Pelagibaculum spongiae: one gene and its partner. The protein of the gene in region 2 interacts with the protein of the main gene of each other region in a pairwise test. Links are inferred from orthologs where the notes say so. Each region holds a gene or a part of one and is shown on either strand. Other genes may lie near its edges.

Evidence for each region. The genes of interacting proteins can lie anywhere in the genome.
Region 1: the proteins of topA (region 2) and DC094_RS13310 interact in binary tests that used the Escherichia coli proteins (3 or more experiments, as listed by UniProt). The link is inferred for Pelagibaculum spongiae from one-to-one orthologs.

The regions. Positions count from the first base shown.
Region 1 is NZ_QDDL01000005.1:180,617-185,039, forward strand. What follows is about bases 36-2,986. They hold DC094_RS13310 (IMPACT family protein), read left to right. Parts: upstream 36-1,183; coding sequence 1,184-1,789; downstream 1,790-2,986. Other genes in these bases: tnpC (IS66 family transposase), read right to left, coding at 36-36; DC094_RS13305 (thioesterase family protein), read right to left, coding at 507-1,058; DC094_RS13315 (EAL domain-containing protein), read left to right, coding at 2,010-2,986. Also shown: more of tnpC, read right to left, coding at 1-35; more of DC094_RS13315, read left to right, coding at 2,987-4,423.
Region 2 is NZ_QDDL01000002.1:569,454-575,469, reverse strand. What follows is about bases 1,071-4,285. They hold topA (type I DNA topoisomerase), read right to left. Parts: upstream 3,968-4,285; coding sequence 1,271-3,967; downstream 1,071-1,270. Also shown: DC094_RS08545 (dsDNA nuclease domain-containing protein), read right to left, coding at 1-267; purU (formyltetrahydrofolate deformylase), read right to left, coding at 4,442-5,296; DC094_RS08530 (HIT family protein), read left to right, coding at 5,452-5,871; DC094_RS08525 (MBL fold metallo-hydrolase), read left to right, coding at 6,011-6,016. UniProt on the Escherichia coli protein: Releases the supercoiling and torsional tension of DNA, which is introduced during the DNA replication and transcription, by transiently cleaving and rejoining one strand of the DNA duplex.

The DNA.
Region 1 (4,423 bases), on a different replicon or contig from region 2:
TTCAGCGATGGTTTTATTAATTTCGATTGAGTCCATGCGGTTATTATCGCACAGGTTTTCAGGGTGGTTTTTTTGTCTCTGAGGCTTACTGTGGCGACTTTTTAGAAGCGGAATGCTGATGCGCTATTCTGAGCAAAAAACATTGATAATCAGGTGTGTTAATAGCAGTTTAATGCGGCGTTTAAGTGGTATTCTGAAAGAGGTGCTTAAATTCGGGAAAATATCAAAAAACCTGTCAAGCGATTTTTATATTAAATTGTGCTGAATGGTTACAATGCTACGAACAATAAAAGTGAATTTTTCATATGCCATCCTTGGTTAACTGCTTTTGAGCGGAATTGTTTTAAACAATTTTCGCTATCCAACTAACTTAGGTTTGTTGCTTAGGCATATGACTAGCTATTGAGAAAAGCGTGAACTGACGCAGCTTTTTACCCCTGAATAAATTAATTCAGGGATAAAAAAAACTGATTTTGGCGGGTTTATTTGGATTTAAATCTGAATGATCATGCTTGTTGCAGGGAAGCTTGCTTCTTTTGTTCTAGCAATTGTTTCCAAGCGATGATCTGTGGTGGCTGATTAATCCGAGGTGATTGGCTGCCTTGTGATTGCTCCAAATGATCAAGCACTTCACCCATCGCCACCGCCTTTCGTTTGTGGATAAATAAACCACGCACATGCGCAATGGCGTAAAGCTTACCGCCTGAGACAAAGCGCTGCTCTACATAAAAGTACTTTTCATCCCAGCCGACCATCCGGGTTTCCAGAGTAAACTTTTGAAATGGACTCAGCTCACGTATATAAGAGATCTCTTGGGCGTTCATGATCACTTTCCAACCACGTTTGACCACGCTAGAAAGTTGCCCCATTTCTGCCAGCATCCAAGTTCGGCCTAAATCCATCATGCCTAGATAACGGGAATTGGTTAGGTGTAGATTGATGTCGCAATCATGCGGCCAAACTCGAAAATGCATGTGGCTAGCTTGTTCAAGTGTAATAAATTGTTTGATGGTTCTGATTCTGGCAATCAGTAATAACAGGCGTAGATACAGGTTCATAGTCAATCATCTGCCGAGGCAGTTTTGCTCTTTTAAACTGAAGCGGGCCGCCATCTATATCGAATTCAAACGGGCGTTTCAATAGTTGACTGTTTATGTAGGTTATTTTCACAGGGTATATCTGAATGTTGAAGCAGTTGTCAGGTGAGCTGGTTGGTGAACAAGTTATTAAGAAAAGTCGCTTTATTGTATTGGCCAGATTTTGTCCTGATCGAGCAGCATTAGCTGAACTAAGAAAAGACGCTGAGCAGCGTTGGCCCAATGCGCGTCATTATTGTTGGGCATGGACCAGTGCCGGAACAGTACCAGCAGATATGGCGATGTCAGACGATGGTGAGCCAAAAGGAACTGCCGGAATGCCGATGTTAAAAGTGTTGGAGCTGGGTGGTTGGCGGCAAACCGGTGCGGTGGTGATTCGGTATTTTGGCGGAATAAAGCTTGGAACCGGTGGCCTTGCCAGAGCTTATGCAGGCACCTTGCAACAAATGCTGGAGCAGGCGCAGGCGCAAACCATTCCGTGGGTACCTAGAACTAATTTTTCTCTGATCGCTGATTTTTCAGTGCAATCGAGTGTGCAGCATATGCTGCAAAAGCTATCCATTATTATTAATGAGACCCGTTACTCTGGACGGGCAATTTATCAATTGAGTATGTCTCAAGAGGAACAACTTGCTCTTGAAAGTGAGCTAAAAGGTTTGCCCTGGCAGTCTTTCGTATTAAAAGAGCAATAATTTATCGAGGTTAATTTTCCCGTTATCTTTAGTGTAATTGTCTGCAAAACAACAGCGACGTCTAGCACAGATTAGTTTTTAAAGTTTTGATCAATTTTGATTTTGTATCGCTACAAAACGTAAACTATCTAGCTTTGCCTTTTCGGCTGTGTTATCAAACCAGTAACGTCAGGTTCGGTTGTGCTAGCTTCGGTTTTACCGGGCAGTTGCTGGGGTAGTAATGGGCTCATATAAGAAAGCTCTGTATTTAATAACAATTTTATGTCTTTCAGTTTTCTTCAATGCAGTATCTGCCGAGCAGGTGATGAGATTGGAATCGGCTGAGACGGTTTATCGCCCGGGTTTTGTTGCCCGATATCTGGAAGACCCACTTGCTGAGCTAAAGCCGCGCCATTTAAGACAAGCGATGTGGCAAGAGAGCTTTCTACCTACCAGAGGATCTTGGCCAGGGTTTGGTCTGAGTCAATCTGCGTGGTGGTTGACCTTTATTCTGGATAACCAATCTAAAAATACGGAAGTTTGGTGGCTAGATATTGGCTATGCGCCATTAGACAGTCTCGAGCTTTATGTATTGAACCCGTCGGGTTACCCGGAGCTGGTTGGCAAGAGCGGTGACCTATCGGGTATTCCCAAAGCGTATCGTTCTACCGGTCATGGTTTATTCAAGCTGGATATTACGACCGGCACTCGGAAAACCTATTTCTTAAGGGTGCAATCTGACAGCTTTTTAATGCTGCCAATAAAGCTGGTTTCGACCGATCAATTGTTGACTTCTACTCGAATTGAATCTTTGTTCAAAGGCATATTTTACGGTGGCTTGTTGGTATTGATTGCTTATAACTTGCTGCTTTTTACTGCTATTCGTGACACCAGTTATTTGTTGTATGTTTTTTATAGTCTGATGATTTTTCTCAACAGAGCCAGTGTTGATGGTTTGGCATTAGAGTTTTTCTGGCCAGGTGCGGTGGAATTTAACGGCCGAATGCCAATGATCAGTCTGGGGCTGGCATTAATGCTCGGCCTAATGTTTATGGGGCGGTTTTTAAAAACTGCCTATGAAATTCCGTGGCTGAAACAGATTTTATATGGTTTTTATGCATTGCTTTCGGGCTACACATTGCTGAGCTTGTTTGGCGAGCTTCGCTTAGGTGTCTGGTTGTCTGGCCCGATTATGATGCTGTGCTTTGCTCTGGTGGTGGCGGTTGCTGTTTGGTGCTTATGGCAGGGAGATAGAGCTGCTCGATTCTTTCTAGCAGCTTGGCTGGCATTAATGCTGGGGGCGATGATTAATGTTTCAGCTAGCTATAGCTGGTTGCCGGTTAATTTATTTACCTTGTATAGCGGCCACATAGGCGCAGGAATTGAAGCAGTTTTATTATCACTTGGTCTGGCTGAAAGAATTAGCCGTGATCGGCATTTAAAAGCCAATGCGCTGCAAAAGCAGCGAGATATGGCTCAAGAATTACAGCGAGCTGAAGAACGAATGATTCAGCAGGCATTTTCTGACCATTTAACCGGCCTGCCAAATCGCGCCAGTCTGGTAGCTAGAATGCGTAGCCTGACGCTTATTGGCGGACGGTATCAATTGGTGCTGCTGCAACCCATGCGTTATCAGCAAATAAAAAATACATTGGGACATGAACAAGCTGCCAAGTTACTGGTGTCTTTGGCCGGCAGAATTAGCAATTTATTACGAGACTATCCCGGTGTTCTTAATCTAGATCGACCGGCAAGAGATGCTGCGATTGCAGTTCTTGAAGGCCCTGCTTTGGCATTTATTGTTCGTACTCGTGATCAGTTGGAGCGAATCGAAAAACGATTACAAAAACTGCAACAGCCGCAAGATATTGGTGGCATGCGACTAGACCCAGGTCTGCGCGTTGGCGTTTCTAGTTTTCCAGAGCATGCTTCCCACCCGGAATTGTTACTGCAATATGCCCATGTTGCAGTAGAGCAAGCCGAAGCAAATAATAGTTTTCTGGCCTGTTATCAAGCAGAGCAGGACCCTTACAGTGAGCGACATTTAACACTGCTGGCTGATTTATCACATGCCATTAAGCGCTCGCAATTGGTGTTGGCATATCAACCTCAGTGTGATTTGGACAGCGAGCGGATTATCGGAGTGGAAGCACTATTACGCTGGCGTCATCCTAAAAATGGTTGGGTATCTCCGGCTGAATTTATTCCGATGGCAGAGCAAGGCGGCATGATGCGCGAGTTAACCCACTGGTTAATGGAAGTTGCATTACGCCAGTTGGGAATATGGCGTGAGCGGGGAATTGACATCAGCATGTCATTAAATTTATCTGCACAAAATTTGCTGGAGCCAGATCTTCCTGAAAGATTCAGCCGTTTGTTGGATAAATATCGGTTAAACCCAAAACAGCTTATCTTGGAGATTACTGAAACTACCATGATGTCCGATCCCGATCAGGCATTGATTATTTTGAGTAAATTCCATGAGCTGGGTATTCAGTTATCGATTGATGACTTTGGAACTGGCTATTCTTCGATGGCTTACTTACGCAAATTGCCGGTGAATGAAATTAAAATAGACCGCTCATTTGTTGTTGGTATGGTGCAAGAAAAGCAAGATGCACTGATTGTTAAAACCATTACGGTGATGAGTCACAA
Region 2 (6,016 bases):
AACTAATGTTATCTTTCCAATTATTTCACGGAGATCTGTGTTTATTGACCAATCCTTGCTTGATTTTTTTGCCTGGTATGTATCAATATTTTGAATCTTCCCCTCTTCATCTAAAAACGCAAAAAGAAAGTCTTCATGGTGTTCCATGCAAACAAAATAATTTTTTTGCGATAATTCTTCTTGGTTATCAAATATAAGGAAAACGACACAGCATCGCTGAAAAGAATATCCAGATGAACCTTCCACACCAGCATTGCTACTTATCATTATAAAACCCCTTTAGCAGTTGCCACTATCTATGATCACTCAATTGAAATCAATATTAGCCAGATATAGATATTAAAAGACTGTCAATTTAAATAGTGTTGTCTCAACTTGAGCATTGTTTCAGCCAGTTTAAAAAATGTACTGTGCATTTCAACTTAGTTAGGACAACTGTGTTTTTTCACAGTTACGATAAACGTGAATATGCCTCAGCGGGGGATATTTAATCCATTGCTTGTTGCTGATTCTATAATGGAATTTCTTTTGGTCAATGTAAATGCTTGATTTGGGTGTTCATTAGGTATGATTTTAATGCTGTGGCGTTGATTTTGAGTGTAATCAGAGCATATGTGGATCGGATTGAAAATATCAGGGTGCATACTTTTATTATTTATTTGATCCTCCTTTATCACTGGGGTATAGCAATAGTTAATATGCTTTGTGGATTTTATTTGTTGCGTGTTCGGTGTATTAAATAGAGCTAGGTGGTTGCCGCTGCTATAGGTGTTCCCATCCATTGTGATTGGGTTGGATGGGATTGAGCATTAGAGCGTACAGATTTTACCGTCCCTGGCCATGGATCCCGTACTTCCATGTGCAGGATGACGCGTTGCCCAGCAATTAGCTGCGGTGGTGTTGTAAGTGCTGCCAAGCAATGAACGGGGTGTGATGGTTGTGTCGCGAGTGCAGTGTAATAAATCGAGCTCTGTGGTTACAGCGCGGTTGGTGAGGGTGATGCAAGGGCCAGCAAGTTACTCCATACCGTCATTCCGGGCAGGGAAGCCGGAATCTATAAGCCATGGATGGTAATGGTTGAGGTTGGTAGGTAGTTGCTGGTTTAACTTCCCTGTCCATGGGTCCCCGCCAATCCCTGGCGAGGATGACGCGTTGCCCAGCAATTCAATGCGGTGTTTGTGTTTAGTGGTGCCCAACAATTAACTCCGGGTTACAGGCACAAAAAAAGCGCCGAAGCGCTTTTTTTGTTCAATGCAAAGTCAGCGAAAAACTATTCGTCTTTCGGCTTTGCTTTGGCTTTTGCCTTAACTTTCTTTTCTTCAATTGCCCATTTGCCGTCACTGAAGAAACCTTTCCAGCCGGTCGCTTTGCCTTCAATTTCAGACATAATATATTGCTGGGCTGTTTTACGGGAATAACGAATAGTCGTTGGATTTCCGTCGGTATCTTTTTGTGGAGCGTCACACAGGAAATGATATTTCTCTGGTAACTGGGCTTTTACTGGTGCGATTTCGCTCACTAATGGCGCACGGGTCTCGCGGTTACGCGGGAAGCCAGATGCTGCCAGGAACAAGCCTGAGGCGCCGTCACGTAATACGTAATGGTCGTCCACCTTTAAACACTGCAGATCCGGCATATCGATCGGATCCATTTTCGGTGGCGCAGCCTGACCGCTCTTTAATAGTTTGCGGGTATTTTTACAATCTTCGCCGGTACAACCGAAATATTTGCCGAAACGGCCGTTTTTCAGCTGCATGTCTTCGCCACATTTATCACATTCGATAATTGGGCCGTCGTAGCCTTTAATGCGGAATTCGCCGGTTTCAATTTCATGGCCGGGGCAATCTGGGTTATTACCGCAAACATGCAATTTGCGTTTTTCATCGATCAGATACGCTTCCATTGCCGTTTCACAAATTGGGCAACGGCGCTTGGCACGCAATGCATTAGTTTCGGCTTCTTCATCTTCCAGGCCGGCAGCGATGGCTTCGTCGCCTGCGGTTAGGTTGATGGTGCACTTGCAACGTTCTTTCGGTGGCAAGGCATAGCCGCTACAACCGAGGAATACACCGGTGCTGGCGGTACGAATCATCATTGGGCGGCTGCAATCTGGGCAATTAACATCGCCAATGTCGGTTGGCGTGTTAGCGCGCATACCGCCATCTTCAGAAGGCTTGTTGGCTTTTAACAGCTGCTCAGAGAATCCTTCATAGAAGTTGTCCAGCGTGTTGATCCACTGCTGTTTGCCTCTAGCGATCTGGTCGAGGTTTTCTTCCATGCTGGCGGTAAAGCCAAAGTCCATCAGACCTGAGAAAGATTCCACCAAACGGTCGGTAACGATATCGCCCATTTTCTCGGCGTAGAAGCGGCGGTTTTCCAGCTTCACATAGCCACGATCTTGAATGGTTGAAATGATTGATGCGTAGGTAGATGGACGACCAATACCCTGCTTCTCAAGCTCTTTAACCAGACCGGCTTCAGTGAAGCGGGCGGTTGGCTTGGTGAAGTGCTGGGTTGGGTCCAGTTTGTTCAGCTTGAGGATTTGCCCTTGCTTAATGTCTGGTAGCTCGCGGTCTTCTTCGCGCTTGCTAGCAGGTTTGCTGACTCGGGTGAAACCATCAAAAATCAGAACGCGGCCACGCAGTTTCATTTCAAATTCACCGGCGGTAACCGTTAGTGAAGTGCTTAGATATTCTGCGTTTGGCATTTGGCATGCCACAAACTGAGTCCAGATTAACTGGTACAAACGTTGGGCGTCACGCTCCATATCCGATAACAATTCACCCTTCATTTTGACATTGGTTGGGCGAATCGCTTCGTGAGCTTCTTGAGCACCTTGCTTGCTTGAGAAAGAAACCGGTGCTTCAGGTAAATATTTGGCACCGAACTCTTCATTAATATATTCGCGGCACGCTTCTACTGCTTCGCTACTCAAGTTGGTTGAGTCGGTACGCATGTAGGTGATGTGGCCGCCTTCATACAACCGCTGCGACATGGTCATGGTTTTCTTAACAGAGAAACCCAGACGCGTACTGGCAGCTTGCTGCAAGGTGGAGGTAATAAAAGGTGCGCCGGCTTTGGCCTTGGTTGGCTTTTGCTCGCGCTTGCTGACCACATAAGCAGCATTTTGCAGTAGTGCGACGGCGGCATCTGACTGTTGCTGATTGGTTGGGCGGTAAGCTTTGCCGTTGTGCTTGGTGACTTCAAATGGCAGCGCTTCGGTGGCTGATTCCTTAGAAGTTTGACCGTCGCTTAACATGGCATTCATTTGCCAGAATTCTTCTGGAATGAACTTGCGGATTTCCCGCTCACGCTCAACGATTAATCGCACTGCAACGGATTGAACACGCCCAGCACTTAAACCGCGCGCCAGTTTGCTCCACAGCAGCGGAGAAACCATGTAACCCACCACACGGTCTAGGAAGCGGCGAGCTTGTTGGGCATCGACACGGTCTTGGTCGACTTTGCCAGGTTCTTTGAAAGCTTCCTGGATGGCCGTTTTGGTGATTTCGTTGAACACCACGCGACGGAATCGGGAGTCGTCGCCACCGATTGCCTGTTGCAAGTGCCATGCAATTGCTTCCCCTTCACGGTCCAAATCCGTTGCGAGGTAGATGACGTCAGCATCGGCTGCCAGTTTTTGCAGCTCAGCTACCACCTTCTCTTTATTGGGAAGGATTTCATAGCGCGCTTTCCAACCGTCGTCAGGGTCAATGCCCATTCGTTCGATTAGTTGGCTTTTTTGCTTTTTCGCCTGGTGCAAAGCTTTAGCTACGGGTTCCATTTTACGGACCCGAGCAGATTCTTTTGCTCTGGCGCTGGCATCTACCGGCTTTTTGTTACCCCCTGCGGTAGGGAGATCACGAATATGACCGACGCTGGACTTCACAATAAAGTTTTTGCCCAGATATTTGTTGATGGTCTTGGCCTTGGCTGGCGACTCGACTATGACCAGTGATCTTCCCATTGGTATCCCTGCAGATGATGCTTATATAAACGCTGGTAGTTCCAGAGCGGTGGAACGTATATAGCAGCTTTATCGTAGCGTCAAGATAAAGCATGCATGTAACCGCAATGTGCTTGGTGCTATTCATTGGCACAAAAACGATCACTACTGAAGCAAAATAGATCGTAATTTCAGTAAATTGCAATTACTGGCGATATTTTTAGCTAAATTCGCTCAGTTGCCGAGCACCGCAGCTACCATTGCGGCTGATGATCAATATGTCAATCTGTCAGCAAAAACTTATTTCAGATAAACAGCAACTTGCTGAGTTGATGATCGCTACTGGTCGGGTTAATTCCGCAGAAGATCTGATATCAACCGAAAGTAGCGCTCGCTGATTGCTTGGTTAATGCCTCGTCAAGGTTGACATGAACCGTAAAGCATCTTCTACGGTTCATATTACCCAGCAAAAACGGGCTCAAAATTTGTCGAAATTTAATCAAAAACCACGGTTTTATTTCCGTGCAGCAATACCCGATCTTCTAGGTGATAGCGCAGGCCGCGTGACAGCACCATTTTCTCAACATCACGGCCCATTCGCTGCATATCTTCGGTGGTATCGCCATGGTCAATTCTCAAAACATCTTGCTCGATAATCGGCCCGGCATCTAAGTCGGTAGTGACATAATGGCAGGTGGCACCAATCAGCTTTACCCCGCGAACAGATGCCTGGTGATAAGGTTTGGCACCGGCAAATGAGGGTAAAAAACTGTGGTGGATATTGATAATTTGCCCCGGATAACGAGTGCAAACGGCTTCGGGCAAAATTTGCATGTAGCGGGCCAAAATGATGGTGTCGGCCTGATATTGTTCGATCAATTGTTCGACCGCGGCAAAGTGCGGTGCTTTGTTTTGCTTATCGACCGGAACATGGTGGTAAGGGATTTCCATCCATTCGCACATACCGCGAAGATCATCGTGATTAGAGATTACCGCCACAATATCGCAATTCATTTCGCCACTTTTCCAGCGAAACAAAATGTCATTCAAGCAGTGGGCTTCTTTGCTGACCATCAGCACGACTTTAGGTTTTTGCTCGCTGGCGGTGATCTGCCATTCCATTTCAAAACGGCTGGCAATTGGCGCAAACAGTGCTTTGAACTGATCAAGACCAATGGTGATGGAGTCTGTGATAATTTCGTGTCGCATAAAAAACCAGCCGGACTCGGTATCTGAATGGTGATTGGCTTCGATAATCCAGCCACCATGGCAGGCAATAAATTCACTGACTTTAGCAACAATTCCAACCCGATCGGGGCAAGATACAGTCAGGCGATACACCGGCTTCATACGAATGCTCTCTCTATATTGGCTGTAAGGTTTTAACGAAAAACTGAACTGATCATTGGTAAGACCAATATTTAACAGGAAGCTTTTCTGAAAACCAGTCGATTTCCGTTAAACTCGCTTTCACCCGACGAACTGATAACCCTTCGAGTCTGATCATGGCCTTTCAACTTCATCCGCAGCTGGCTGCTGATACCGTCAAACTAGGTGACTTTCCTTTGTGCAGTGTTTTGCTGGCAAAAGATGCTTTGTATCCTTGGTGTATTTTGGTGCCGCGCCGAGATGAGATTCGAGAAATTCATCGTTTGTCTGAAGCCGATCAGCAGCAGTTGCTGAAAGAGTCTTCTTTACTAGCGGCCACCATGGAACAGCTGTTCTCGGCCGAAAAAATGAACATTGCAGCGCTGGGCAATATGGTGCCTCAGCTTCATCTGCATCATGTGGCGCGTTTTTCTAATGACTTGGCTTGGCCTAGTCCTATTTGGGGGCGTTTTGCTGCTCAAGCTTATTCAGAGGCGGCATTGGCTGAACGAGTAAGCCAATTGAAACAAACGCTGAACGAGTATTTTGTAGCGTAATTTTTGAACGTGGCTGGTTGTTATCCTCCGCGTCATTCTCGCCCTAATCCGTGCATCCTTGCACTTCCTATACGGGATGACGGGATTCAGCAATGAACGCCTGCCATAAATTTCACAATTGATTTTCAGGAGAGTGCACATGGCG